2 regions of the Sporosarcina sp. SAFN-015 genome follow, and region 2 is predicted to be linked to the other one. Evidence: a T-box and tRNA genes for the amino acid it is inferred to sense, from the RefSeq annotation. Region 2 holds a T-box; the other holds one or more tRNA genes.
What was found. A T-box is a leader RNA that pairs with one kind of tRNA and senses whether it is charged. The one in region 2 lies ahead of metG (methionine--tRNA ligase), so its partner is inferred to be a tRNA-Met.
Positions count from the first base shown of each region.

Region 1: it encodes a tRNA-Met, which carries the amino acid that the T-box ahead of metG (methionine--tRNA ligase) is inferred to sense. The anticodon was not compared.

Region 1 covers NZ_JBPFDR010000016.1:11,346-15,946, reverse strand. Annotated here, with positions in the region: gene ACR65H_RS18055 (SpoIIE family protein phosphatase) at 1-2,356, opposite strand, end outside; tRNA gene ACR65H_RS18050 (tRNA-Met) at 2,552-2,625, shown strand; gene ACR65H_RS18045 (DinB family protein) at 2,769-3,212, opposite strand; gene ACR65H_RS18040 (S1 domain-containing RNA-binding protein) at 3,536-3,955, opposite strand; gene ACR65H_RS18035 (FtsB family cell division protein) at 4,082-4,498, opposite strand; gene yabQ (spore cortex biosynthesis protein YabQ) at 4,554-4,601, opposite strand, start outside.
Region 2 covers NZ_JBPFDR010000001.1:542,248-546,848, forward strand. Annotated here, with positions in the region: gene ACR65H_RS02505 (response regulator transcription factor) at 1-298, opposite strand, end outside; gene ACR65H_RS02510 (hypothetical protein) at 859-1,308, shown strand; gene ACR65H_RS02515 (hypothetical protein) at 1,368-1,547, shown strand; T-box leader at 1,602-1,861, shown strand; gene metG (methionine--tRNA ligase) at 1,915-3,561, shown strand; gene ACR65H_RS02525 (hypothetical protein) at 3,743-4,600, shown strand; gene ACR65H_RS02530 (hypothetical protein) at 4,593-4,601, shown strand, end outside.

The DNA of each region.
Region 1 (4,601 bases), on a different contig from region 2:
ATTTCGGTAATACATGTTCAACTTTCATTATCAATACTGTTCTGTCATCCGCTACAACGCCAAATCTCCTCTCCATTTCAGACATAATGCGGTCTGCTAGCGGCTCACAGGCAAGATGCTCGTACTTTTCCAATATTCCATAGATTGCATCTTCCTGCTTTTCCATCGAAATCGATCCACTAAACACGCCGTCCGTCAACATGACGATAATATCGCCTGATTTTAACTCTTCATTTGTCGCTTCCACGGAAAACGAAGGAAGGAATCCGACAGGTACCGATTTACTGTCAAGTCGGAGGAAATCTTGGCCACGCTTAATATACGTACTCATCGACCCCGCTTTCCAAGACCATAGCCGTCCATCTTGCAAGTCGATCAACGCCAAATCCAACGTCGCATACATGTCATCCAGCCCATTCAACGACATCATATAATGCAATGTATGCATTGCTGTTTCCGGATCCATTTTGCGGTCCAGGCATTCTCGCATAAGGCGGATCACTTTCCGGCTTTCCCGATAAGCATTCATATCATGACCCATTCCGTCCGACAGTAGAACAGCGGTGAGACCATCGTGGATAGGGAACACTTCATAAGCATCACCAGCATGGAATGTCCCTCCGCCAGCCGTCGCCATTACTCCATATTCCAAGGAAAAACGGACAGCTGAGCAAAGCATGATTTGAATATGCGGGAAAGGATCTTGCAGCACGACAGTCTTCTCCACTTTAAATGGTTCGCGATAGACCTCCTCTAAAAGCGGCAAGATGAGACGTTCTGCCACTGTAGTATCTGTTTCGAAATCCGAACGTCTTTCTGGAATTGAAATGACGATTCGATAAGCTCCCTTCTCTTCTGATAAAATATCAATCTGATAATATTCGATTTCCTGTGACTGCAAATGCTTCCCCAATTCCTCCTCTGCAAGATGGTTAACTGACAAATCGCCCTTAATATCATTCATGATTTTTTCTAAATGATTGCTCATATCCCTCAATTGCAACGCTAACATTTTCCGCCCATGCTGAAGCTGCCCCATTAGAAGATGGTTGGAAGCCGACTCTTCCAGTTCGGTGATCAAACCCGCAGAGCGGACGCATTTATATTTAATCCTCTCTTCGACGCGATGGCGTGCCGCTTTCTTAGTTGCTGAATAGGTCCCTTCCCACTCATAAAGCAGACGAGCCATCCCTTCCTCATTTCCCTCCCAGCATTTTGAATATCTAAAACATGACTGACAAATCGACGGGATGTTCTGTGCAGCATGTCCATCATCTGAAGAGAAACGATCATTTACAAGATTGGACATAAATTCGGCAAACTGCTGAAAATCGGATAATTGCTCATCTAGACGATCGGTCAGCCATTGTTGCCGCTTCACTGAAATATCCTGCTGACCGCTAGGTGTAATCATTCGACTAAGCGGCTCCACTTTTTTTGTCGGGATGAAGAAAAATAATAGAGTAGCTAAGCCAATCGTAAAGAAATGGGAATTATCAAGCGGCAAAGTAAAGTCATATAACAGGAAGAAAACGGATACTGCAAAGCCGCCTGTTGCAATGCCTAATTTCCCTAGCCGGCGTAAAGCACCTGCAAAAAAGCCCGTCATTCCATACACAGCCATCATGCCGGTAAACGATAATTCCGCAATTCCAGCAATCGCCGCAATCATCATTGCAATCGAAGTGGAAAAAGGAAGACCGCCGGCTAGAGCTGCGAGCAAAATGGTCAGATGAAGAAGCAATCCTGAAATCGAAATCGGGCCGACCATAAGATTGCCCATTCCCGTCGTCGCCATAATCCCTACAATGCATACCGCTCCAAGACGTTCCGGTGACCATTGGCCAAAAAAGATGCGCTCCCGGTGAGGAAAAGCGACGAAAAGGAAAAACGTCATGAACAGTGCTAATATCGCTTCGAAGCCAATGGTCAATTGCACATCGACCGGCGTATGTCCGCTATTCATAACAAACTGCCAAAGAAACTGAACGACAATGATCGTCCCAGCAACTGTCAATGGAATGGACTTCCTCATAAAAGGATGCTTGCTCACTACATTGAACAACAGCAATTGCATAAGATGGATCACTGCTTGTCCCACCCCTAGGAAAGCCCCTCCTGCAATTCCCCCGATGAATACATAAATGAGATGATTCCTGAAGCGCATCTGCGCTAACGCCCAAATTGGCAAGAAAAAAGGAACCGCGGCGTCAAACAGAACAGCTTGCGACAAGAAAAACGTACTCAGTAAAAAGAACGCTGCCACCAATACATACATCTTCCGCTTCCCCACAGTGTCGAACACCTGACGAATCTGCTGGCCCACCGGTCTTTCAAGATTGCCTATCATCTTCATCTCCACATTCCCCCTATGTCTACTTGTCCCTGAGTATACATAGGTCGAGCCAAAGAATTTGTCTGTTCCTGACAAGCGGCTCAAAAAAACTTTCGACTCGTTCCGAAGTCTTTTTCTATTTTCCAACGAAAGGTTGACAGACACCGTCGAGCCATGTATTATGATTATTGTCGTTCAGAAACAATTGAACAACATGGCGGCGTAGCTCAGCTGGCTAGAGCGTACGGTTCATACCCGTAAGGTCGTGGGTTCGACCCCCTCCGCCGCTATAATCGAAAAAGTTGACCTGTCAATTTGACAGGTCAACTTTTTTTATACCGAAAAACGCATAAACCCCTAAAAATCCTCAGAAACTTACTTACACGCGCAAGACTCTCCTAATGATGCACAACTCATTGACACACTTCCAAACTTATCGAATCGACTCGATTTGTTCCTTATGATGCGTATCATGCCAAACAAAATCTGAGAAATATTCCTTTAATGTCAGAACATGCTCCCCAATGTTGAATGGCTTCGTCCATTCCGTTTCATCCAAACCTTCAAGCCATTCTATAATTTGCTGCCGATGCTGTTTTGCCATTGCGATCACTTCGTCAAAGGAGTATTCGTTTGCGAGATTTGCAGCCCTGTCATTAAAGGGCCCCCACTCCACATCCTCAAGCTTCTCTGATTCTTTCATTCGATGTAGCCGATTCTCCAAAGTAAACTTGTCCCATTCCGCCATATGCATAAGAATCTCCTTCGGCGACCATTTTCCTTCCTGGTAAGGTGCATTCGCCTGTTGTTCAGTCAATGAGTGCAATGAATCTGCCCATTCCAAATACTTTCGAAGTTTGTTCATAATTTCGTTCATTCCAATTCAGCCCCCTTTTTCATTATTATTTCGACCAAATACAAGGGAATTCCTTTGATCCGGTTAGGAAAGTTCTCTTACTCTACCCAATACTTCTCATTAAACCCCACTGAGTTCTCGTAAAGACGCAATGACTTCTCATTAAACCCCAATAAGTTCTCGTTTCAGCTAAAGAACTTCTCGTTCATTCTGAAAACTTTTCGTTTAAGCCGATAAAGTTCTCATTTCTAAAACATCGTAAACAAAAAAGCGATCCAACATCTTAAATAGATGCTAGATCGCTCATAAGAGATTCATTTCCACTAATTGAAACAGCCAGCAAGTTACCCTCTTCTTGCGCCACGGCCACCGCGTTTAGATTCTGTTGCTCTTTTCAAAGTTGAAAGGCGTTCTTCACTGTCTTTCATGAATTTAGCCATCTTTTGCTCAAAATTCTCCGGACGCTCGTTATGGCTAGGACGGCCACCGCTGTGACGAGGACGTTGAGGGCGTTGAGGACGTTCAGCTTCCGGTTTCGCTTTTCTGATCGATAACCCGATTTTTCCGTCAGTGCCGACATTCATCACTTTCACTTCAACCATATCGCCTACTTTTAGGTGGTCATTGATATCCTTCACATAATTGTCCGCTACTTCACTAATATGGACCAGACCAGTTGAACCGTTCGGCAGTTCAACGAACGCACCGAAGTTTGTGATCCCTGTAACTTTCCCCTGTAACTTGCTGCCTACTTCAATTGACATAAAAAAAATGCTCCTCCTTAAGATTTAAACGGCCGCTTTTCAGAAGCCTTTTTACCAAATGGCGAGTCCTGCAAGTGCAAGATCCTTACTTTCATTATAGCCAACAAAAAAAGAGTGTCAATAAGACTACTCTTTTCCGTCATCTTTTTCGTCTTTTTTCTTCTTGTTTTCAGGAACTGTAAAGATGATTTCATTTTTATCTGATAAGAAATATTCTTTCCGTGCAAGCTTGGCAATATAGTCATCATCGTCTAATTTTACAAGCTGTTTTTTCAGAAGATCTTGCTCTTCCTTCACTTCTTCCAACTTGGCGAGCGTTTCCACTTTTCGCTGTTCCTTCTCCTGTAGCGTCTGCTGTTGCTGAATATACATATTCGTCAATCCGCCGAGTACTACGAAAGCGATCAATGCATAGAGGAACATTTTTCGTTGGAGCCGCTTTTTCTGCTTGTTTCTCCAAATTTCTTTTTTACGCAACGAGCGGATATATTCAGTTTCAATCGATGCAACGGTCGTGGATGATTTCCTTTTCCTTTGCTCCATGTCCTGCACTCCCTCTCATCACTTTACGAAATCCGATAAGTCTAGTAATTATACATCATATCTCATCAGATTTAAAGAGAGATTCAGAGACTTTATTATAAAG
Region 2 (4,601 bases):
AATCATCCGCGCCAACAGACAATCCATGGATTTTATCCGTATCCTCCGCCTTCGCGCTAAGCATGATGATCGGAATATTTTGCATCTCACGGATTTTAAATGTCGCCGTAATCCCATCCATGTTCGGCATCATAATGTCGAGGATAAGCAGATGAACTTCATTCGTTTGGAGCAAATCAAGCGCCTCTTTCCCATCCGCCGCTTTTAACACGCTATAACCTTCATTTTTCAAATAGATCTCAATCCCATCGCGGATCTCTTTATCATCATCCGCCACGAGCACTGTGAACTTAGCCATCATCCGCACCTCGCTTTCCTCTATGATACCAATTGTAATGGTTAAATCTTAACAATTCATGATGGGAATTATGAAGAAATTCTTAAGATGGCTGTTGTTAGGCTTAAGATTGTGTCTGGTAAATGGTTTAGTGGTGATAAAGTCGGTATGAGTGGTGATAAACTAGCCCTGAGCGGTGATAAACCGATGAAAGTCGGTGATAACTGCCTGAGAGTCGGTGATAAACTCTGTCAAGTCGGTGATAACGTCTTGCACACCCGAGATAAACTCTCCTCCACGTAAAAAAGCTGCTCATCAGTATCCCCTGATGAGCAGCAACGCATATTCCCTACCGAGCAAATCGATATTGCACAACCGATACAACAGCAATCGCTGCCCAAACGACCGCACTTGCCACCCCCAACACTATCAATCCATTCGAAAAGGAGAATGCAAAGTTTTTTGTAATGACTGCAAGTTCATTGGACACTATTTTCGGAACGGCGAAGTATTGGAATGGCTGGTAAGGCGCCCAAGGGGACGCAACCATTTGCGATGATGAAAAAGATGAAGAAGAAATAGTGGCTCCTTCGCCTCAAACGACCGAGGTGGAGAATGAGGAGGAGGCTGAAATCACTTTTAAACCCGACCTTCAAGCATACTACGACAATGACAGTGTTTGGATGTCTTATGACAAGCATTGCTGGGAATCTGCGGATAAAAAGTGTTCATTGAAGCCGACGCCTGCACAGGAAATGTTAGAACATGAACGCGCCAATCAAGTTAAGCCTGGGGAGGAAATTAGATTTCGACTCTCTGTGACTCCTGAGTTAAAGGATTTCCCACAACCTAATGCATATGAAGTGCTCATCCATAAAGACGGCGAAACAACAACTGTGGAAGTGAACGGCGACACAGCAAAAGTGCCCACGGTCGAAGGAAGGTATTTCATGTCCGTCAAAGCGATATGGAGTGACGATGTGAAAGGTGAAGCGGTTTATGCGTTTTTATTGTCGGTGAAAGAGGAGTAAGCGAATGAATAATCATCTCCCAGTTGAACAAGCTTTGCATATACGGGAGGTGAACTGACTTGGCAAAAGAAAAGAAAATCAAAAAAGGCAATACGCTGGATCGTGAGGAATTTGGGTATGGATTCGATATTAGTCCTGATGATATGGACGTCATCGGGAAGAACGACAACGTGAAAAATAAAAACAACAAGACGGAAGAAGACCGAACCGACCAAAAGCGCCCGCCTACGAATTGGTAAATACTTATTGATTTCTCCGAATCAAACGACTATAATCATTTCAACTACATCTTACTAAAGGCAATGAGAGGGAAAAGTAAAAAGAGGATGTCGCCTAGAGAGCTTCTGACGGTGGAAATGAAGCGGACAAATCTTTTGAACATGATCCTTGAGCCGCGCACTGAACGTCTTTGGACTAGTAGGATGCGACGAGAGTTGGCGCTTGTTATCCACGTCAAAGTATAACGCTTTTTTGGCGTGTACTTTTGAAGGCAATTAGCGTTAGCTAGTTGTGAAGTAAGGTGGTACCACGGGTTATAAACCCCGTCCTTATCGGTTTTTATCGATAGGGACGGGGTTTTTTATTTTATTCAGAGGAGGAAATTACATGAGTGTATTCATTGGAGGGGCTTGGCCGTATGCGAATGGGTCGCTGCATCTTGGACATATTGCAGCATTGCTGCCGGGGGATATTTTGGCGAGGTATTACCGGTTGAAAGGTGAGAAGGTTCTTTACGCTTCGGGAAGTGATTGCAATGGGACTCCTATTTCGATACGGGCGAATGCCGAAGGAGTGTCTGTTAAGGAAATTGCGGACCGTTACCATACGGAATTTATAGTTTGTTTTTCGAGATTGGGATTCTCGTACGACATATACACGCGGACAGACGGAAGGTTTCATCATCAAGTTGTCCGGAATGTATTTTTAACGTTATTGGACCGCGGTTTTATTTTCAAAAAGGAAGTGGAACAAACATATTGTGAGTTTGACGAGCGTTTTCTTCCCGACCGATTTGTCGAAGGGATTTGCCCATATTGCGGAAGCCGAGCGCGTGGCGATCAATGCGACAATTGTGGTTCCATTTTAGATCCGCTTGATTTAACGGAGCGCACATGCAAGCTTTGTGGGAATGAACCTACCGTTCGGAAGACAGAGCATTTTTATTTCGAATTAAGCGCTTTTCAAGATGAACTTGAACAATATGTTACGGATGCGAAAGCTGAAGGAAGATGGCGGGAAAACGCGATCCATCAATCTGAGCGTTACTTACGGGAAGGCCTTCGTGACCGTGCCGCTTCAAGGGATTTGGCGAACGGTGTCGGCATTCCTGTCAGAGGCTATGAGGATAAGAAAGTGTATGTGTGGATCGAGGCGGTGACGGGCTATTATTCCGCGAGCCAGGAGTGGGCCGCATTGAACCGCACCAATTTTGAAGAGTTTTGGAATGAAGATACAGTCTCCTACTATGTGCACGGCAAAGACAACATCCCCTTCCACACGATTATTTGGCCAGCCATTCTAATGGGGATTGGCAAAGAGGACGCATTGCCGACGCATGTCATTTCCAATGAATATTTGACTTTGGAGAAGCGAAAATTGTCGACGAGTCAAAACTGGGCAGTTTGGGTGCCGGATATTTTGGAACGTTATCATCCCGATTCATTACGGTATTTTTTGACCGCGAATGCACCGGAAAACCGGGATGCCGACTTCTCGTGGCGGGAGTTCATTTATAGCCATAACTCGGAGCTGCTAGGTGCATACGGGAATTTCGTGAACCGGACGTTGAAATTTATCGATAAGTCGTTTGACGGGGTTGTGCCCGTTGCAGTGATTAATGGAGAAATTAAAAAGACCGTTGTGCAGCTTTACCGCATTGTCGGCGAGCGCATCGAGACGGGGCATTTTAAAGAAGCGATCGAAACGATTTTCGATTTCATTCGACGAGCTAATAAATACTTCGACGATGAAAAGCCCTGGATTCAGATCAATGAGGATGAAGCGGCATGTGCACGGACGATGGCAACATGTGTATATATTATTGCAAACTTAGCCCAGCTCCTCTCCCCTTTCCTACCGTTTTCAAGTGAGGATGTGCAAACGATGCTTAAACTGCGAAAACCCGAATGGAAGGAAATCGAACTCGGAGAATTGACATTGGCATATGTGAAGCCGCTGTTTGAACGAATTGATGTTGGGCAAATCGATGTTGAATTGGAGCGGCTGAAGGAGCAATCTTCAAAACAGGTATGATTTATGGCCTTCTCATATTTTGAGAGGGCTTTTGATTGCCTACTAAATGGTTGAACGTTGATAAAGATAAGCTGAGTAGTGATAAACTCCCCTCCTCCACAATTTTCAATAAACAAGTGCATTCCTCCACTTGATTTGAGACAATAAACAGACAAAGGAAAAGGCTGGAAGGGGGATGGCTGTGAAAGAACGTTATTTCTGGGCGGCACTTGGACTTATTGCAATCAGCTGGATTGTGAATTCATTATATGCACATTCGAAACAATTGGAAGAGCCCATTTTTCTGGATCATTATTTGGAAACGACAACAGATGAACAAGACCATAACTATGTCACCTTCTTTTACTTAGCGAATAAAAACGATCACTCGCATATCAATTACATAAGATTAGGTGATGTCGAAGGCTTTCCGCAAGGCGACTATTTCTTTACGAGCACCACCGCTCCTCATGCAATCGACACTTATAGACATCAAGAGCTGAGAAGCATAAACGTCAAATTACGGTCGTTCAGCGATAATACAGAGATACAGTCATTCAATGAAATGGCTGTGTTTTATTCAGACGGAAGATCATCAACCGCGTCCATCGGGGAAGTGATCGTCCATCCACAGCAGTACTATGAGAATGACGATACTAGAGCGTTGGAGCAACCATCTAGCGGAAGCAGCAATGACGGTTCGAGTTGGGATACATTCCGAGCAACAGAGACGTTGGCAATCGAGAAGATCGACTTCCCTTTCAATGAACCGATCGAAGACCGATTCAACTTCACGATCAGCGGAAAACAAACAGAGCAATCGCTGGATTCCCTTAAGCTTCCAATTCATTTGGAAAAAGATAAATCTGTGACATTGAGAGTCAATTTTAAAGAAAAAAGTTTCGTGAACCCTTTTGCTTTCGCCATCCGTATATCTGGAACAACTACGGAAGGAAAACCATTCACGAACTACACTCACTACAATTTGTTTCCGTATTTAACACAGGACGACGTCAATCGAATCATCGAGGAGAAGACTGGGAGGGGTTTAGGTGAATAAA